2 regions of the Paenibacillus sp. FSL K6-1330 genome follow, and region 2 is predicted to be linked to the other one. Evidence: a T-box and tRNA genes for the amino acid it is inferred to sense, from the RefSeq annotation. Region 2 holds a T-box; the other holds one or more tRNA genes.
The links. A T-box is a leader RNA that pairs with one kind of tRNA and senses whether it is charged. The one in region 2 lies ahead of tyrS (tyrosine--tRNA ligase), so its partner is inferred to be a tRNA-Tyr.

Region 1 (3,251 bases), 3.5 Mb from region 2:
GGCGGGCAGTTTGACTGGGGCGGTCGCCTCCTAAAGAGTAACGGAGGCGCCCCAAGGTTCCCTCAGAATGGTTGGAAATCATTCGAAGAGTGCAAAGGCATAAGGGAGCTTGACTGCGAGACCTACAAGTCGAGCAGGGACGAAAGTCGGGCTTAGTGATCCGGTGGTACCGCATGGAAGGGCCATCGCTCAACGGATAAAAGCTACCCTGGGGATAACAGGCTTATCTCCCCCAAGAGTCCACATCGACGGGGAGGTTTGGCACCTCGATGTCGGCTCATCGCATCCTGGGGCTGAAGTAGGTCCCAAGGGTTGGGCTGTTCGCCCATTAAAGCGGTACGCGAGCTGGGTTCAGAACGTCGTGAGACAGTTCGGTCCCTATCTGTCGTGGGCGTAGGAAATTTGAGAGGAGCTGTCCTTAGTACGAGAGGACCGGGATGGACGTACCGCTGGTGCACCAGTTGTTCCGCCAGGAGCATGGCTGGGTAGCTACGTACGGAAGGGATAAGCGCTGAAAGCATCTAAGCGTGAAGCCCCCCTCAAGATGAGATTTCCCAATTCGTAAGACCCCTTGAAGACCACGAGGTAGATAGGTTGGAGGTGGAAGTGCAGCAATGCATGGAGCTGACCAATACTAATCGGTCGAGGGCTTATCCAAAAACTATTTCAATGTGCTGCAAATTCGTTTCGTATCTAGTTTTCAGGTGATCAATCACTTGAATTAAATATTGTTCCCTGATAGCTCAGTTGGTAGAGCACTCGACTGTTAATCGAGTTGTCACAGGTTCGAGTCCTGTTCGGGGAGCCATTTATGGAGAGGTGTCCGAGTTGGCCGAAGGAGCACGATTGGAAATCGTGTAGGCGCCAAAAGCGTCTCGAGGGTTCGAATCCCTCTCTCTCCGCCACTATTATTTCAAGCAAGGCCCGTTGGTCAAGGGGTTAAGACACCTCCCTTTCACGGAGGTAACAGGGGTTCGAATCCCCTACGGGTCACCACTTTCTTTATTGCATCAGGGGATGAGAATCCCGTCGGTTCGTCGGAGCTTAACTTCGGTAGTATAGGCTTCGCAGTCTAGAACGAAGTGAGAGTATCCCCTACGGGTCACCACTTTCTTTTGAAAAACACTTGCTTCTTATATCAGATTTTGGTATGATTAAAGTCGCTTTGTTACGGAGGCTTAGCTCAGCTGGGAGAGCATCTGCCTTACAAGCAGAGGGTCGGGGGTTCGATCCCCTCAGCCTCCACCATGATTTATCCCCAAAAAGTGAAGCTCATGCTTCGCAAGTAATTCCGATTACTATTCGGGGACCCCATACAAGCAACCCTTTTAATGACGCGGGGTGGAGCAGTTCGGTAGCTCGTCGGGCTCATAACCCGAAGGTCGTAGGTTCAAATCCTGCCCCCGCAACCAATTTATATCGCGATAGCGATAATGCCTCATGGAACTGTGGTGTAGAGGCCTAACATGCCTGCCTGTCACGCAGGAGATCGCGGGTTCGAATCCCGTCAGTTCCGCCATTATTTATAACTTTGGGATGAGATGAGTATCCGATATTGGGTTCCGTCAAAGTTCGCGAAGAGCTTTAAGGCTCGGTAGCTCAGTCGGTAGAGCAGAGGACTGAAAATCCTCGTGTCGGCGGTTCGATTCCGTCCCGAGCCACCATGTACGTTTTATAACTTTATATGCCGGTGTAGCTCAATTGGTAGAGCAACTGACTTGTAATCAGTAGGTTGGGGGTTCAAGTCCTCTCGCCGGCACCATTCTGGAGGATTAGTGAAGTGGCTAAACACGGCAGACTGTAAATCTGCTCTCTTCGAGTTCGGTGGTTCGAATCCATCATCCTCCACCAGTTTTTAGGGGCATAGTTTAAAGGTAGAACAACGGTCTCCAAAACCGTTGGTGTGGGTTCAATTCCTGCTGCCCCTGCCATTGAATATTTATAATGAACTTGGCGATCGTGGCGAAGGGGTTAACGCACCGGATTGTGGTTCCGGCATTCGTGGGTTCGAGACCCATCGGTCGCCCATTATTTCATTATGATTATTCTCTAAAAAAACTATTACATTATGGCGATCGTGGCGAAGGGGTTAACGCACCGGATTGTGGTTCCGGCATTCGTGGGTTCGAGACCCATCGGTCGCCCCATAGTTTTTTTAAAAATGTTGGGGATTAGCCAAGCGGTAAGGCAACGGACTTTGACTCCGTCATGCATAGGTTCGAATCCTATATCCCCAGCCATTGATTTTTATGTTTGCGGACGTGGCTCAGCGGTAGAGCATCGCCTTGCCAAGGCGAGGGTCGCGGGTTCGATTCCCGTCGTCCGCTCCATTTTTATTTCTGGCGCCATAGCCAAGTGGTAAGGCACAGCTCTGCAAAAGCTTTATCCCCAGTTCGAATCTGGGTGGCGCCTCCATAACAAAACTATGTGCCCTTAGCTCAGCTGGATAGAGCGTTTGACTACGAATCAAAAGGTCAGGAGTTCGAATCTCTTAGGGCACGCCATAAAGTAAGCCGGTGTGGCGGAATTGGCAGACGCGCGCGACTCAAAATCGTGAGGGAAACCGTGGGGGTTCGAGTCCCTTCACCGGCATCATCCAAAAGGAATGTAGACTATAAACGTCTGCATTCCTTTTTTCGTTGCATTTACATCGATATTCGTTTCTCGGTAGCAGCTAAGCTGAAGATCCGTTACTCTTCATGATAAAAGGCTAATCTTGATGAGCTTAAGTGTTATGTCACTTCATTTTATAACTCGCAAGCAATACACCTTAATCCTATGCAAACTTCTGAGATGCAACCTCCTTAGATCAATCCCACTTCCTTTACTATGGTATCCTTCTTCATGATTTTCATATTCGGCCCCATGCTTCATCCTACCGCTACCTTAACCTACCGTTCCACGGGCTTTACTACTATCACCTTAGAGCTGAAGCTATACTCATCAAACTAAACTAACATTAGAAAGCACGTCTCTTTATTAGGTAAAACAAAAGCAAGGATACCGGAGGATTCATCTACACAGGTCAGCTTATCGAATCATTGATCCAGTGCAGGGTTGGACGCAGGTCTATAGGAGGCCCCGCCTTAGGTCTAGGTGCAAAAACCGTCCCCAGGCCGTTTTAGTGAAACTCGAAATTACCTAGAATAGAGTCATAAGGTTGAACAAATGAAACAACGATCAAACAACAGAAAGGCGGTGTATAAATGAGAAATTCAAAAGGAAATGGAATGAGTATCCTGTTGATTGGT
Region 2 (3,251 bases):
AGGCGGCAATAGGTTTCATGGCAGATCCAGGTTGTCGTTTCATTTGCGTAGCGTAGTTCATTTGTTCTGTGTTAAAATCCCTGCCCTCAATCATCCCGAGAATGGCGCCGGTTTTGTTGTCGATCATCATCGCGGCGGTTTGCTCCATTCCTTTTTCCGCGCTGTCAGGCACGTAGTTGCTGTCATTCTCTGCGATGGATCGCATGGTCTTGTATAATGTCCGGTCGATGGTGGTGTAAACACGGTAACCGCCGGTGCTGAGCTGAGCTCGGGATGCATCCATCAGATCGGAGTTCGCTTGCGTGCCTTTTGCGTTCTCTTCGGCTTCCTCGCTCAGCTTCATCAGGATATTCGATGCTTGGCGCTCTACTTCCATCATGAGATAAGGATAAGTCACATAGGCCTTCTGCGTGCGAGGAGCAAGCGATTTTTTGATATCGAATGCCTGGGCCTCTTCATACTCAGTTTGCGTTATTTTACCTTCTTCCAGCATGCTTCCCAGTACGCGGTGCTGGCGGTTTATTGCACGGTTGAATGATTTCTCGTCAAATTCCCCCTTGCCGTTAAAGGCAGAGTAGGAGGACGGTAGCTGCGGAAGACCTGCCAAATATGCAGCTTGAGCCACATTCAGATCATTCAGATTGTTAATGTTAAATATACCTTTTGCCGCAGCCTTGATCCCGAACAGTTGGTATCCGCTGGAACCGTTACCGTAAGGAACCTTGTTCAAATAGGCTGTTAAAATTTGGTCTTTACTCAAAAAGCGTTCCATCCGCATGGCCAGCAGCATTTCTTTGACCTTGCGGTTATCGGTTTTGTCGCGACTTAAAAAAGTGAGCCTGGCCAGCTGTTGCGTCAACGTGCTGCCGCCGGTTTGAACCGACTCGTTCAGCACGCGTTCCTTAACGGCGCGAGCGGTACCTTTTATGTCAACACCCTTATGTGTATAAAAACGGTTATCTTCTATGGATACGACGGCATCCTTCACAAGCTGGGGAATATCCTTGAATTCCACAGGTCGTCTGTCTTCTTCGGTTCTAAGCTGCCCGATCGGTGAGCCATCTGCGAAGTAGGCGAAGCCCGTTATAGCATTATCGTTCACCGTATTCTCGATGAGAGCCCTGGATCTTACCGGCTCATTCTCAACAATAGAGGTTACGTAGCCACCTATGGCTCCTCCGGCGAACAAAACGCCCATCAGACCTACCACAAAGAGCCATCCGATGACGGATCCGAGTACCCGCAGAAAGGACCGTTTACGCGGTTTCTTCTGTTTTTCAGGCTCTTGTTTTTTCTCCTCAACCATGAATGTATACTCCTCCTTTTAACGCACCTATTATAGCATAAATCGAAGGTTTTGAATCATGTGTCCCTACATAGCGTGTCCTTTTTTGAGGAAGATTGACTTTTTCGGGAAGCATATGATACAAATAATGCAAAGTTCATATCGTGAAAAGCTTTGAAGGACCCCAGTAGAAGGCGGAGCCTTTCGTTTCCAGAGAGTCGGTGGGTGGTGCAAACCGATAACGAGCCCCTTTGAATTACCGTCCGGAGCTGACCGGGGGAAACAGAGTCGTGCACCAGTACGGCTGTTACAGTAGTCCGGTTCCGGGATGACAACCCGTTATGGCAATGAAGTGAAAATCCGTTCCTGAGGCAACGGATTTTAATTAGGGTGGTAACGCGAGCGCTCCTACTCGTCCCTTGGGATGAGTAGGAGCTTTTTTGCGTTCAAATTTAGAGGGAGGTGTATGGAAACATGAAATGGGATGTGTTATCGAATGTCCAGCAGCAGGAGGTGGAACGCCAGATGGAGGTGATCTCCCGTGGAGCGGTGGAGATCATTCCGGAAGAAGAGATGAGGCAGAAGGTGATGACATCGGTCGTAACCGGCGAGCCGCTGCGCGTGAAGCTGGGAATGGACCCGTCAGCGCCCGATCTTCACGTCGGGCATACCGTCGTGCTGCAGAAGCTGCGTCAGTTCCAGGAACTCGGACATGAAGTACAGCTCATCATCGGGGACTTTACTGGCAGGATCGGAGATCCGACAGGCAAATCCGAGACGCGCAAGCAATTGTCAGAAGAGGATGTGAGGCGTCATGCGGAAACGTACAGGAAACAAATATACAAAGTATTGGATCCAGAAAAAACGAAGGTATACTACAACTCCGAGTGGCTTGCGCCGATGACTTTTGCTGAAGTGGTCGGCTTATCGGCAAAGGTTACGGTGGCACGGATGCTGGAGCGCGATGATTTTACTAAACGTTACCAGGGCGGGCTTCCGATCAGCATCCACGAGTTCTTTTACCCGTTGATGCAGGGTATGGATTCTGTAGCGCTTAAGACCGATGTCGAGCTTGGGGGAACGGACCAGAAGTTTAACCTGCTGATGGGGCGGACCCTGCAGAAGGAGTATGGCACAGAGCCTCAGGTTGCGATCACGATGCCGCTTATCGAAGGACTTGACGGTATACAGAAGATGAGTAAGAGCTTGGGGAATTACATCGGTATCGATGAAGAGCCAAATGAGATTTACGGTAAATCCATGTCCGTTCCGGACGAACTTATGCTTAAGCACTTCGGCTTGGCCACCGATATGGCAGGTGAGGAGGTAACCAGACTGGAGAAGGGGCTTCGGGACGGAAGCGTTCATCCCCGGGATGCCAAGATGAGTCTCTCGCACACTCTCGTTCGGATGTATCATGGGAGGGAGGCTGCGGATGCCGCACAGCAGCATTTTGTGACCGTGTTCCAGCAGAAGGCACTTCCTGAAGACATTGAGGATTATATTGTACCCGAAGGAGAACTGGAGGAAGGAAAGATTACGCTTATCAAAATGCTGACACTGCTCGGTTTTGCCGCTTCCAATGGTGAGGCCAGACGCAGTATCCAGCAGGGGGCTGTAAAATGGAATGGAGAAAAGTGCAGCGACACCCACGGTGAAATCGCTCCTCAAGACGGGGATGTGGTTCAAGTAGGCAAGCGTAAATTTGCCAGATTGAAGTTTTCTTAAGATGATTGAACTTGCGGAGGATTCATTTCGATAATAAAAAAACCTGAAGGCCAAGGCCTTCAGGTTTTTTGGGTTCCGAGTTAATCTTAACGGTTGTAGAATTCGACGATTTGTTTCTCATCGATATCTTGGGAAAGTTCGGAACGTTCTGGAAGACGGATGTATTTCCCTTCCATTGCTGCTTCATCAAACTCAAGGTAAGCTGGAAGATGTACGCGGTTAGCCAAAGCTTCCTTGA

Region 1: it encodes a tRNA-Tyr, which carries the amino acid that the T-box ahead of tyrS (tyrosine--tRNA ligase) is inferred to sense. The anticodon was not compared.

What each region holds. Positions count from the first base shown of each region.
Region 1 is NZ_CP150269.1:6,373,685-6,376,935, reverse strand. It holds rRNA gene NYE54_RS29260 (23S ribosomal RNA) at 1-658, shown strand, start outside; tRNA gene NYE54_RS29255 (tRNA-Asn) at 733-808, shown strand; tRNA gene NYE54_RS29250 (tRNA-Ser) at 814-905, shown strand; tRNA gene NYE54_RS29245 (tRNA-Glu) at 922-996, shown strand; tRNA gene NYE54_RS29240 (tRNA-Val) at 1,173-1,248, shown strand; tRNA gene NYE54_RS29235 (tRNA-Met) at 1,336-1,412, shown strand; tRNA gene NYE54_RS29230 (tRNA-Asp) at 1,443-1,519, shown strand; tRNA gene NYE54_RS29225 (tRNA-Phe) at 1,589-1,664, shown strand; tRNA gene NYE54_RS29220 (tRNA-Thr) at 1,687-1,762, shown strand; tRNA gene NYE54_RS29215 (tRNA-Tyr) at 1,767-1,851, shown strand; tRNA gene NYE54_RS29210 (tRNA-Trp) at 1,858-1,931, shown strand; tRNA gene NYE54_RS29205 (tRNA-His) at 1,954-2,026, shown strand; tRNA gene NYE54_RS29200 (tRNA-His) at 2,072-2,147, shown strand; tRNA gene NYE54_RS29195 (tRNA-Gln) at 2,166-2,240, shown strand; tRNA gene NYE54_RS29190 (tRNA-Gly) at 2,256-2,330, shown strand; tRNA gene NYE54_RS29185 (tRNA-Cys) at 2,342-2,415, shown strand; tRNA gene NYE54_RS29180 (tRNA-Arg) at 2,428-2,504, shown strand; tRNA gene NYE54_RS29175 (tRNA-Leu) at 2,513-2,592, shown strand; gene NYE54_RS29170 (hypothetical protein) at 3,207-3,251, shown strand, end outside.
Region 2 is NZ_CP150269.1:2,464,521-2,467,771, forward strand. It holds gene NYE54_RS11070 (transglycosylase domain-containing protein) at 1-1,306, opposite strand, end outside; T-box leader at 1,451-1,708, shown strand; gene tyrS (tyrosine--tRNA ligase) at 1,760-3,013, shown strand; gene rpsD (30S ribosomal protein S4) at 3,100-3,251, opposite strand, start outside.